Regions from separate parts of the Neobacillus sp. DZ-9 genome, predicted to be linked through region 3. Evidence: predicted binding sites of a transcription regulator. Region 3 holds the regulator's gene; each other region holds the start of a gene.
The links. The regulator Rex, encoded in region 3, represses fermentation and respiration genes when NADH is low (regulators of the CRP and FNR family bind a similar motif). The targets are predictions, from matches to a motif close to TTGTGAAATATTTCACAA.

Region 1 (4,291 bases), on a different contig from region 3:
AATTCAAACTTTTCCTATCTTGACACTAGAAAAAACAAAAAAAACCAAGGCTAACACCTTGGCTTTCTTTTAAATCCTATTAATGTGTAACATTTTTTAAAACGTGCTTCATGACAAATGCATAAATTAAAACAGTTCCGCCCACAAAAGCAAAAGTCATTTGTGACACCTTCCTTAACAGACTCTCAGCTGAGAATGATTTTCATCGTTAATTAAATAGTAGCATAGCTGATAATGATTTTCAATATCTCTTATGAATTGTCACAATTATTTAACAAACTTTGGAATGAAACGATGGCAGTCCTTAAAGGTTCCTTCATATTCTGTTAAACTTTTTAGAGCATTTTCTTCCTCGCGAATTCGTATAGCCAGCATAATGGCATTGAAAATCATAAAAAGAAAAGCTGTCAAATAGGCAGAAAACAAGGCTGGAATAACTAATAATTCGACTGTGACAACAAAATAATTCGGATGTTTCATATAACGGTAAGGCCCTTTCCGAATAGCTGGAGCATCAGGCATGACAATTATTTTTGTATTCCAAAATCTTCCTAATGAAGCGATAACCCAAATTCTAAAAAACTGGGCAAGAACAAATATAATGAGTATCCACGGCCAAACAATAGACAATCCTCGATTGAATAACAGCTTTTCCAAAAATAAACTGATAAAAAACAAGCTGTGCATTAGTACCATAAAACGGTAATGTCCTTCACCAAATTCAATGGCTCCACGCTGCATCATCCAAGATTCATTGTTTTTCGCAACCATGAGTTCCACAATCCGTTGAAATATGATGAAGCTAAATAACAGTGAAAAAGGAAGGATATCCTTCATTTAATTCCACCTCAATAGAAGTAATTCTGAGCTAAATCCTGGACCAAGGGCGGTGCAGAGCCCAATGGATCCTTCAGAAATATCCATCTCCATATAACGCTTTAAAACGTATAAAATGGTTGCAGAGGACATATTCCCATACTGTTTTAATACTTCAAGAGATACTTCCGTCATTTTAGGGGGAATTTCTAATGACTTTACATAGGCATCAATAACTTTTTTTCCACCTGGATGGGCGATAAAATAGTCAATTTGCTCAAGCGTCAATTCGTTTTCCAGCAAAAACCCACTAACATTTGGTTTAAGCCAATCTTCAATGATATGGGGGATATCACGTGAGAATACGACATACAAGCCAGTATTTTTAAGGTCCCAGCCCATCACATCCAAAGAATTAGGCATCAACGTGGATTGTGTAGTGAGGATCATTGGTGATGCCGCCTTTTTCCTAATAACCTCCATTTCCACATCATCACCACAAACCAATGCACAAGCAATGCCATCGGCAAATAGAGAAGTACCAATTAAATTGCTTTTTGATAGGTCGTTACGTTGGAAAGTCAGGCTGCATAACTCAACAGAAAGAACAAGAACTTTTGCTTTTGGAAAGGCCAGACAATATTCAAATGCCCGAGATAAACCTGCAGCCCCGCCTGCACATCCCAACCCCCAGATTGGCACCCGCTTTGTCTGGGAACGGAAGGGCAAGGTATTCATAATTCTCGCTTCAATGCTTGGTGTAGCGATACCAGTAGTGGAAATATAAAAAATTGCGTCGATTTCTTCATAAGGGATATTTTCAGATAGAAAAACGCTATTATTTAAACACTTTTCAATGGCTTCGATTCCAAGTGTGGTGGCAGACTCGATATAAGCATTGTTTTTTTCCTCAAAAGAATGGTCCTCTTGGAACCAATCAATATTGTTCACAAAATGCCTTTTTTCAATTTGACCATTTTGAAACGCTTTTAATAATCGTTCAATATCCCTAAATGAATCGGTAAAGAGTTCTCGCGCGAATTTTGATGCTTGTTCTTGTTTAATTTCAAACGGGGGAATTGCCTCTGCAATGGAAATAATCGTAGGCATTATCATTCTCCTTCGACATATGTAAGGGTATTTTTTCCAGCAGAGAGAAAATTATGCGAAGAGAAAAAAAGATAAAAAAAAGCTTCCCCTATACGGAGAAGCAAACGTTTTGAAGGTTGTTGTTGTGCTCTCTTATTATAACTCGGAAATCGTTTTCGTACATTGCATAAACATTTCCAATTTACTGTTTATCCGGTTGTTTTTGAACTTCAATTTTAATTTTCTTATTGGCCACTGATCCGCAAACCTTGCAAATTTCGACCGTATCGTATAGTAGACGGCAATTCTCGCAATAATATTTTTCCACAAAAAACACGCTCTTTTCTGAAGGAAAATTAGATATTTATTTTTATCTTATTTTCAATTTTCCAATTTGTGACTATTATTCGAATTTGTTCATTCTTTCACATATACCCTATATTCAATTACTTTTATCACAGGTTAGATGTGATAATTCACATTTTATTCACAATTGCAAGCGGGCTTTTGTGATATAAATCACTGTTGCATCAAGTTTATAACATTAACATAGTAGATATCTCAGGAATGAACAATTTGTGAACTTCGATATTTCATATTTTCCTTTCACAATTGTTTTGTATTATGAAAGAGAACTAATAAATTTATTATTTAATTTTCTGAAGGGAGTGCAAGGGGATGGCGAAGGCGGAACTAAAGACAAAACATAAAACTGAAATGGAAGACAGCTCTTCTCTCAAGGGGACACTCGCATCTGTTTTCTTTTTGGGAATCTTCATTATTGTCACTTGGGTTAGTGTCTACTATTTATTCGTTGAACGTTTTTAAAATTTAAGGAGGAAACAATTATGCATATGCATAAATTTGAAAAAATTTGGCTGATTTTCGGGATTACCTGTCTTATTTTTTTCTTATCAGTCGTGGGGGTAAGCGCCTTCTATTTGGGGAATAAGCCGCCAAGCTGTTTGACAACTGTTAATCCAGAAAAAGTGGATCAAACTAAACCCTTCGACAAACCAGGCCTACATAAAGTAGAGGGAAAAGATTGGGATTATGAATTAGTCTATGTAGCACAAGCTTTCTCTTATAATCCTGCACAAGTTAAAGTGCCGCTTGGCTCAAAGGTAAGAGTTATCGCTACCACTAAAGACGTCGTTCACGGCTTCGAAGTGGCAGGAACAAATATTAACATGATGCTTGAACCTGGTTATGTCAGTGAATATACAACAACGTTTGACAAACCTGGTGAGTACTTAATCGTATGTAACGAATATTGTGGTACAGGTCACCATTTAATGAGCTCGAAGATTGAGGTGGTAGAATAATGGTAAACTTAGCAGTTACAAAAATTAAAGTTGACCCGCGTGATGCAAAGCTTTCAATGGCACATTTTTATGTTGCCTTTATAGCCCTTGCACTTGGCGGGCTAATGGGGTTGCTGCAAACTCTAGTCCGTTCCGGTAAATATGAACTTCCTGGCGGTATCGGTTATTATCAAATCTTAACCGTTCATGGAGTCATGATGGGTCTAGTATTAACAACCTTCTTTATTATGGGGTTTCAATACGCTGCAGTAAGCCGTACAGCAGGTACTCATTCCAATGCAGCTAGACGGACGGGATGGATTGGCTTTTGGACCATGACTACAGGAACAGCAATGGCTGCGACTATGGTTTTACTAAATAAAGCAACTGTTTTATATACTTTCTATGCTCCGTTGCAGGCACATTGGATTTTTTACTTAGGATTGACGCTAGTTGTGGTCGGCAGCTGGATTGATGGTGCCGCACAAATTATGACCTATGCAAAATGGCGCAAAAATAATCCTGGAAAACCTAGTCCGTTATTAAGCTTTATGGCCGTTATTAATACCGTCCTTTGGATCGTAGCTACTTTAGGGGTAGCGGCAACCGTTTTATTCCAATTACTTCCATGGTCACTTGGATTAGTTGATACAGTTGATGTTTTAGTCAGCCGTACTTTGTTCTGGTATTTCGGACATCCGTTAGTTTATTTCTGGTTATTGCCTGCCTATATGTGCTGGTATACTATTATTCCAAAAATTATTGGCGGAAAAATCTTCTCAGATTCATTAGCTAGATTATCGTTTATCTTGTTCCTGCTCTTCTCTATTCCAGTTGGTTTCCATCACCAATTAACAGAACCGGGAATTGATCCTGCTTGGAAGTTCTTCCAAGTAGTTTTAACCTTTATGGTTGTTATTCCATCCTTAATGACAGCTTTCTCGTTATTTGCTACTTTTGAGAGGTATGGACGTTCAAAAGGGGCAAAAGGGCTTTTTGGCTGGTTTAGAGTTCTTCCTTGGGGAGATGCACGTTTTACTGTTCCATTCATCGGAATGGCCTCCTTCATCCCTGCGGGTGCA
Region 2 (4,291 bases), on a different contig from region 3:
AGTATTCTCTTTTGCATAGTCGTATTGGTTCTTTTGTTTTGTGAGAGCAGTATCCTTATTAAGGAAACTTTCTATTACAGATGGCTCTTCATACCCTTTTAACGGTTCCTTCGACATTTCATTATGACACTGTTGGCATTTCTTTAAATTTTCTGCCGCCTGCCTCCCGTGTGTTTTTGATTTAAAATCAGCTTTTTTATGGTTTTTAGGAAGCATGCCCGTTTTGTGACAAGCTGAGCATTCATTGGTTACTTTACGAGCCATATGACATTCCACACATGTGTCCATATCTGGACGGGTGAATTTGAAATTCGCCATTGCTGAAACACCGGTTTTCGAATCCCATTTATCATAGTCGGTTTGGAACGTCATTTTTCGATCGGCAATTTTACCGTGAGCAACACCGTTATGGCATTGGATACATCCAATGTCTTTGTTTTTGTGTTTATCATGAGGGATGATTATATCGCCGGATGCTGTGACATCGCGTTTGGATACATCATGACAGCTCTCACAGGCACTATCAGGTATTTCCTTAGGCATTCGAATAGGCGCGGTGTATGTTTGTGTCGCTTTCTTGTAAACCTGCAGAAGACCATTTGCTTTCGCTTGAGCATATTCTTTTGTACCTGAGCCTATATGACATTTAACGCAATCTACTTCGCTATGTGTGGACGCCTTCCACGTATAATACTCGGGCTTCATCTCATGGCACGAGGAGCAGAACTTTGAACTCGAAGTAGATTCCACTCCTATCAATCCCAATGCGAAAAAGACGACGATAACTAACAGTGATACTGTTAAATATTTATATAATTTGTAGCGAGTCCGTGGAGGGGAGGTCTGATTCATTTGTTCTTCTTCCACTATTTTCCCTCCTCTTAAACATTTTCACCTTACTTCTTAGCATCTTTAAAACCGGTTCTATGGCAATATTGGCAATAAACATCTGTTGGTGCTTTCGCTGCGGCAGAGTCCGCTTTTGGTTTATCTTGGTCATGACAGACGAAACATTTGGCTTTCTGATCACTTGTTTTAGCTTTAGCAGCGTGGCCCGTTAACCATTGATTGCTTTCGCCATGTCCATCCGGACGGTCGGCGTGACAAGCAGCACAGAATTTATTGGTTCGCGCTTGATCTTTTGCGAGAGTCAAATTTGGTGTGTACTTAATCTTTTGATTCCCCATTTTCAGAAGTGAAATGATATCCTCTTTTGGAATTTCCCGTACCCATTTGGAATCTTGGTGACAATTCATACATTTATCAAGTTGCAGGACAGCAGTATCGCCGTGGTTTTGGTTCCAATCCACTTTTTTATGTGTCTTAGGAATCACTGTTTGTTTATGACAAGTCTTACATTCCATTGAAATCTTCACGTTTTTCTTTTGCTTGCCAATTGCCTGCAAAATGATCTCTTGTGTTTTTTGCTCATGCTCTAAAGCAACGGCTTCGTTCTTTTCACCTTCAGTTGTTGCTTCATTCGTTCCTTCAGCAGATGTTTCTTTTACAGCTCCTTGTTGGTTTTCATCAAGCTTTTTCTCAAGTTCTTCTGGGTTTGGCGGAACATTGTAAGCAACATCCTTCCACGGTTCTTCTCCGTTATTTACCTTGTCATGGCAATCAATACAGGTACCCATGTTTGGTCTTAAGTATTTTTTCTCGATGAATTTTTCAGCATTTTCTTTTGTCCATTCGCCTCGTGCATCTTCAACGTTTATCCCGCGGCCGGCAATTTTTGCATGAACCACACCAGCGTGACAGGTGATACATGGGATATCTTTTTCAATATGTTGTTTGTGGTTTACCTTTAGGTCTCCTGATGCTGTAACCAACCGATTCTTCGAGTGACATTGTAAACAGTTTTCGTTTGATACAGCCTCTTCCTCCGTTTGCACAATTTGTTTCGGTACGCCTGTAACGTGGTAGTACACTTCCTTCATAGATTTCATTTTGTGTGTGATCATGTTGGTGAACCCTGGCTTGATATGACACTGGACACAGGAAATCTGGTTGTGCGCACTTGCTGTAAAGGTTGAATACTCAGGTGCCATCTCGTGGCAGCTGACACAAAAGGTTGGCGAGTTAGTTAAGGAAAGAACTCCATATCCCCCGCCAAAAACAACAATACAACCAATCAGTGAGACAAAAAGTAATTTCCATCTGTTAACTGGATTCTTCCAATCTATTTTTCGGAACTTTTGCCAAAGTCTGCGAATAGGGCCAACTCTTTTTCTTTCTTCTATAGTTTCGGGATTATTCTCATTATTTTTTTTCCCCCAAAAGGCCACTGTTCTCACCCTTCCCATATTGGATTCATTATCTATTTATTTTCCATTTCAACCTCTCTAAAGGTAGTATCTAACATTGCGAAAGGTTATTCCAATGTACAATTTGTGAATATTTTTCCATTCCAACCAGATGGTCCATTACCTCTAAAAACACTATTGATATGTTGTTTTTAAAGGATTACTAAGTACCATAGCAGTGATAAATCATTGAATAAAAATTCACTTTTTATTCTTTTTATACAAATCTTTAGTAGGTTATTGCGATTTTAATCTTACTTACATTGTATTTTCCATAAAAATCCATCAATCTGTCATATTTGACGAAAAAACGAACTTACCTTTCATGGAAAATTAGTCTTAATAGGAGACTGACAATATTTGCTTCTACACCAACATTGTTGTCACTGTATAGAGGAAATGGTAAGATGAAAAGGGAAATTATCGAAAAAGTTTGATATGATTTTTTTTGAAAAAGTGTTTTTGTAGTCTCGATAAAAAGGAGCGTTCATCACATGATGGGGATTTTAAATAAAGTATTTGATCTTAATAAACGTGAACTTAAGCGTCTGGAAAAGCTTGCAGTACAAATTGACGCCTTAGCGGCAGAAACTGAAAAGCTGACAGATGATCAGCTTCGTGAAAAAACAGAGGCATTTAAAGCTCGCTATCAAAACGGCGAAACCCTTGATGACCTTCTTGTGGAAGCCTTTGCGGTCGTTCGTGAAGGTGCACGCCGTGTGCTTGGCCTGTATCCGTACCATGTTCAGCTGATGGGGGGTATTTCACTCCACGAAGGGAACATTTCGGAGATGAAGACCGGGGAAGGTAAAACGTTAACAGCGACGATGCCGGTTTATTTAAATGCTCTTTCCGGAAAAGGCGTACACGTTGTTACGGTTAACGAATACCTAGCTAGCCGTGACGCCAACGAAATGGGTCAACTTTACCAATTTTTAGGATTAACCGTCGGACTTAACTTAAACAGCATGGATAAAGATGAAAAACAGGCTGCGTATGCCTGTGATATTACCTATGGTACAAACAACGAATTGGGATTTGACTACCTTCGTGACAACATGGTTCTTTATAAAGAGCAAAAAGTGCAGCGCCCGCTTTTTTATGCGGTCATTGACGAAGTTGACTCCATTTTAATTGACGAAGCGCGTACACCATTAATTATCTCGGGCTCAGCACAAAAATCCGCTGCGCTTTATATTCAAGCCAATGCTTTTGTCCGTATGTTAACAAAGGACCAGGATTATACTTATGATGAAAAAACGAAGGGCGTTATGCTGACAGAGGAAGGTATCAGCAAAGCGGAAAAAGCGTTCGGCATAGAAAACCTTTTTGATATGTCGCACGTTACCCTAAACCATCATATTAACCAGGCGTTAAAGGCAAATGTCAGTATGCACCTCGATGTTGATTACGTTGTGCAAGAAGGCGAAATTGTCATCGTTGACCAGTTCACCGGCCGTTTAATGAAGGGGCGCCGTTACAGCGAAGGCTTGCACCAGGCGATTGAGGCAAAAGAAGGTCTCGAGGTCCAAAACGAAAGCATGACAATGGCAACCATTACGTTCCAAAACTATTTCCGTATGTATGAAAAATTATCTGGTATGACTGGTACGGCTAAAACCGAAGAAGAAGAATTCCGTAACATTTATAATATGAACGTTATCGTGATCCCAACTAATAAACCAATTGCGCGTGATGACCGGCCGGATTTAATTTATGCATCGATGGACGGTAAGTTTAGAGCAGTTGTTGAGGATATTGCTGAACGCAACCAAAAGGGACAGCCTGTTCTAGTTGGTACGGTAGCGATTGAAACATCTGAGCTTATTTCCACTTATTTATTCAAAAAGCGTATTCATCATAATGTCTTGAATGCGAAAAACCATGAACGCGAAGCGGAAATTATCGCAGAAGCTGGTCACAAAGGCGCGGTTACGATTGCGACAAACATGGCAGGACGCGGTACCGACATTAAGCTTGGCGAG
Region 3 (4,291 bases):
TCTTTTTCTTTTTGACGGTTATTTTTCCCCCGCCAATTTCCTCCGCAGTGCTTTCACCGAAGCGCAGCCCTACCTTAATCGTATCCGCAGTTAATAATCCCTTGATTTCAAAACCGCCGCTCGAATCGAAAGTTTCATATTCCACATCACCATTAACTACGATGCTTCCTTTAATCGTTGCTTGATCGCCGAAAAGTCTCTCGCCCACTTCGAGCAGCCCATAGATTTTTATTTTTTTCAATTGCGCCCGGCTGCCGACTGCCATCGTTCCCATGATTAGCGTTTCTTCTGCTTCGATATTTCCTTTAACCTCTGCCTCCCCCAAAATTTTTACTGAACCAGTTTTAACATTTTCGACCGCTTCACTCGTTCCATATACATTAAAAGAGGAACATTCCACATCATTTACAATCGTCCCTTCGCCTCTAATGCTGATTTTATCGTAACGGCCGCCAGGGTAACTTCCTGAACCATTGATAATCAAGTTTGCGTCTTTTTTCATTTCCCTTCCCCCCTTATGCCTTTCTGATATCATTCACGACAGCATTTTTATCCTGTGAAAATTCGTCTGTGTACTCAACCACACCAATCTGACAGTTCGGTCCTATTCTGACCTGATTGCCCCGCACCACTTTGGCAATCGTATTTTCCAGGTCAATTTTGTCCCCTTCAATTAACTCCGTTTCTAGTTGCACTTTGAAAATTGGCTTTAATAAAGCGCCAATGAACGACCCTTTATGCTGCCTTACTGTTATTGTTTGCCCGCCTATCTCTTTTGCTTTGCATTCCCCATAAATCTTTATATCAACTTGATCTGCGTTTAGGAGCCCGCCTATCGTGAAGCGGTATTCTCCTTTAAAATACTCAGCCTCGCAGTCCCCCCCAACTGAAAGCATGCCTCGAAGTTTAATCTCCTCACATTTTACGCTCCCGCCCACCGAAGCTTTCCCAGAAACCCTTAAATTTTTCACATTCAGGTTCTGCTCAAATTTCGCAGTCCCGTCAACGGTCAACTTTTGACTCTCGAATGTTCCTTTAAACTTGGCATTCCCGTTCACTTTGGCCATATCTGCTGTAACATTTCCATTGACCGTCCCTAAGCCATTACATTCAAATTCATGACATTCCACATCATTGTTGATCGTCCCTCTACCATTCAATGTAACTAGGTTAAATTGTCCGCCGTTTGAAGAACCTAAGCCATTAATGGCCAAATCTCCTCTATTTTTCAATTCCATAAGGATTCTCCTTTATAATAATTTCGACTTAATTTCTTCTAAACAGGTCATTAAGGAAACCTGCACGACAATCTTCGTTCCCCTCTCAAAACGGATCTCTTCCGCATTACTCAGTAAGAGACACGATGACACACCTAGTTTGCGGGTAATCAGGAGTTCACAGCTTTTTTGCTTAATCAGCGCGACATTGTCCTTTAGCACCTGAAGCAGCATTTTCCCTTCATCCAAATTGATCTCCCCTGACTGCAACAGCTTCTCTAAAACATAAACTTCAAGCATTCTGGAAAAGTTAAAATTTGGGCTGCCTTGCTCATTTTCTAGGTAAAAATTCATTACTGCATTTGAAACAATGTTACGTTTTATTAATTCATCCTTATCTAACTGCAAATCGCTTAGGCTAGGAGAAAACATGTCTGCTAGTTCATCTAACGATAAATCTTCCTTCATCGTTTGAATTTTATTGATTCTTTCTAGGATTTTTTCCTTTGGAAAGAAGGTTTCCTGGCCGGTAAACGTGGATTTCCTTACAAACCATTCCTCCGGTATGAGGTCTTTTCGCTTCCATCTATACAGCTGTCCATAGGATATTCCCGCCAGCTCTAATAATTCCTTTTTCGAAATTAACTCCTCGCTCATGATTAAAACCCCTTTCTGTATATTAATGTAACATAACACTGTTACGTTGTAAAGATTCAAATAATTTGTCCTAAAAAAAGGGCCTTCCGCAAAATCTTGCGAAAAGCCCTTAACATTTTATTCCTCGATCTCATCTGATGGATTTGGATAATGCTTTAAAAAGTAAACCAGAGATTGCAGCTCGACAGCTAAATCAATGTGATGAACACGAATCGAGGAAGGAACATTTAATCTTGCCGGTGTGAAATTTAATATCCCTTTCACATTTGCCTTTGCAAGCCGGTCTGTAATCATTTGGGCGACCTGTGCAGGTACGGTTAAAATCGCCACTGATATTTGATGTTCGGTGATGACTCTCTCCAGCTCATCCAAATGATAAACCGGTACCTCGCGAATCGTCGTTCCCATTTTTCCAGGATCGACATCAAAAGCACATTCAATTTTCGTATTATTATTTTTCAAAAAATTATAGTTTAAAAAGGCTGTACCAAGGTTCCCCACCCCAATTAAGGCAACCTTTGTCAGTTCATCCTGGTCCAATGTTTTGCGGAAGAAGGTTAATAAGTAATTCACATTGTATCCATAGCCTTTTTTCCCTAAGGCTCCAAAATAGGAAAAATCCCTTCGGATTGTCGCCGAATCAACCTTAACCGCTTCACTTAATTCTGCTGATGAAACTCTTTGCTTGCCGGAAGAATGCAGGTTTTTTAAAAATCGATAATAAAGGGGCAGCCGTTTAGCTGTCGCCTGTGGTATTTTCATCGTTTCGTTACTCATAATCTCCCACACCCCATATAAATAGTTTTGTTAAACTAGTTCTGTTCTCTTATAATCTCCATTTTTACCGCCCGTTTTCTCTACTAAATAGGTCGGTCCGATGACCATGCCTTTATCAACAGCTTTACACATATCATAAACAGTTAATGCACAGGCAGACGCTGCTGTTAACGCTTCCATTTCTACACCTGTATTTCCTTTTGTTTTAACAGAAGCAGCTATATATAATTGATAGTTATCTCCGGCCTGTTCCCAAGAGAAAGAGATATTCACTCCCGTTAATGGAATAGGATGGCACATTGGAATGAGATCCCATGTCTTTTTCGCGGCCATCACGGCGGCAACCTGCGCTACAGCTAAGACATCGCCTTTTTTCATTTCATGATTCGTTATTTTTTCAAAAATTTCTCTGCTGACTGTAATGCTTGAATGAGCCAGAGCTGTGCGCGCCGTTTCTGGTTTATCACTGACGTCAACCATCTTTGCTCTGCCTTCTTCATTAAAATGAGTGAATTCTGCCATATAAACAATCCTCCGATTAAATCATACACTATTTTTCTTTTTATGTCTGTGAAACTTTGAACTATCGGTACATTTTTTTGTCCATTAGGTATTCTCATCTAGCGAACTGACATGCTTTATTGCCGGACCATTGGGAATACGGTAAACTATTGAGTAGTATAGAGGTGAATTTTATGATTTTATTACAGGTTAATCAACTACAAAAATATTATGGTGCTGACCTAATTTTATCGAATATAAAGCTGGAATTACAATCAAGAGACCGCGTTGCTCTTGTTGGCCGCAATGGTGCGGGCAAATCGACGTTACTGAAAATCATTGCCGGTCATCTGTCACATGATGGCGGGGAAATTATTAAACCGAAAGATGTGACCATCGGATATTTGGCACAGAATACGGGATTAGAATCCAATTTGTCTATCTGGGAAGAAATGCTGACTGTTTTTGAGGAACTTCGTCAGATGGAGAGATCGCTTCGCACGCTTGAAGAACAAATGGCTGATCCTACAATTTTCGAAGACTCAAGCCGGTACGAAAGAATTTTAAAAGAGTATGACGGGCTTCAAGTGAAATTTAAAGAGCAGGGCGGCTACCAATTCGAGGCGGATATTCGCTCTGTGCTTCATGGATTAAATTTTCATGATTCTAATGTGATGATTGCCAGTTTAAGCGGCGGTCAAAAAACCCGGCTTGCTTTAGGGAAACTGCTATTAACCAAACCTGACATTTTAATCTTGGACGAGCCGACCAACCACTTGGATATCGATACTCTCTCATGGCTGGAGCAATATCTCCAGGGTTATAATGGTGCAATATTAATTGTCTCCCACGACCGCTATTTTTTAGATAAAGTCGTCACGCAGGTGTATGAGGTTTCCCGGAAGCAGATTCAGCGGTTTACGGGCAATTACAGCTCATATCTAGATCAGAAAGCGGCTAATTATGAGCGTGACATGAAACTTTTTGAAAAGCAGCAGCAAGAAATTGCGAACCTCCAAGACTTTATTCAGCGTAATTTAGCCCGTGCCTCAACAACCAAACGAGCGCAAAGCCGGCGGAAAAAGCTTGAGAAAATGGAGGTCATGGATCGTCCATTAGGGGATGAAAAGTCTGCTTCG

Region 1: the regulator Rex is predicted to act here: its motif matches at 2,319-2,336, upstream of AC59HZ_RS03430 (cytochrome c oxidase subunit 2A).
Region 2: the regulator Rex is predicted to act here: its motif matches at 2,392-2,409, upstream of AC59HZ_RS28490 (cytochrome c3 family protein).

Annotation. Positions count from the first base shown of each region.
Region 1 covers NZ_JCAIOL010000001.1:659,884-664,174, reverse strand. Annotated here, with positions in the region: gene AC59HZ_RS03440 (isoprenylcysteine carboxyl methyltransferase family protein) at 268-837, opposite strand; gene AC59HZ_RS03435 (type III polyketide synthase) at 838-1,926, opposite strand; gene AC59HZ_RS03430 (cytochrome c oxidase subunit 2A) at 2,584-2,733, shown strand; gene AC59HZ_RS03425 (cytochrome c oxidase subunit II) at 2,754-3,230, shown strand; gene AC59HZ_RS03420 (b(o/a)3-type cytochrome-c oxidase subunit 1) at 3,230-4,291, shown strand, end outside.
Region 2 covers NZ_JCAIOL010000016.1:69,932-74,222, reverse strand. Annotated here, with positions in the region: gene AC59HZ_RS28495 (cytochrome c3 family protein) at 1-867, opposite strand, end outside; gene AC59HZ_RS28490 (cytochrome c3 family protein) at 897-2,306, opposite strand; gene secA (preprotein translocase subunit SecA) at 2,801-4,291, shown strand, end outside.
Region 3 covers NZ_JCAIOL010000021.1:5,000-9,290, reverse strand. Annotated here, with positions in the region: gene AC59HZ_RS29985 (cytoplasmic protein) at 1-502, opposite strand, end outside; gene AC59HZ_RS29980 (polymer-forming cytoskeletal protein) at 516-1,238, opposite strand; gene AC59HZ_RS29975 (YhbD family protein) at 1,251-1,874, opposite strand; gene AC59HZ_RS29970 (redox-sensing transcriptional repressor Rex) at 1,992-2,651, opposite strand; gene moaC (cyclic pyranopterin monophosphate synthase MoaC) at 2,682-3,173, opposite strand; gene AC59HZ_RS29960 (ABC-F family ATP-binding cassette domain-containing protein) at 3,347-4,291, shown strand, end outside.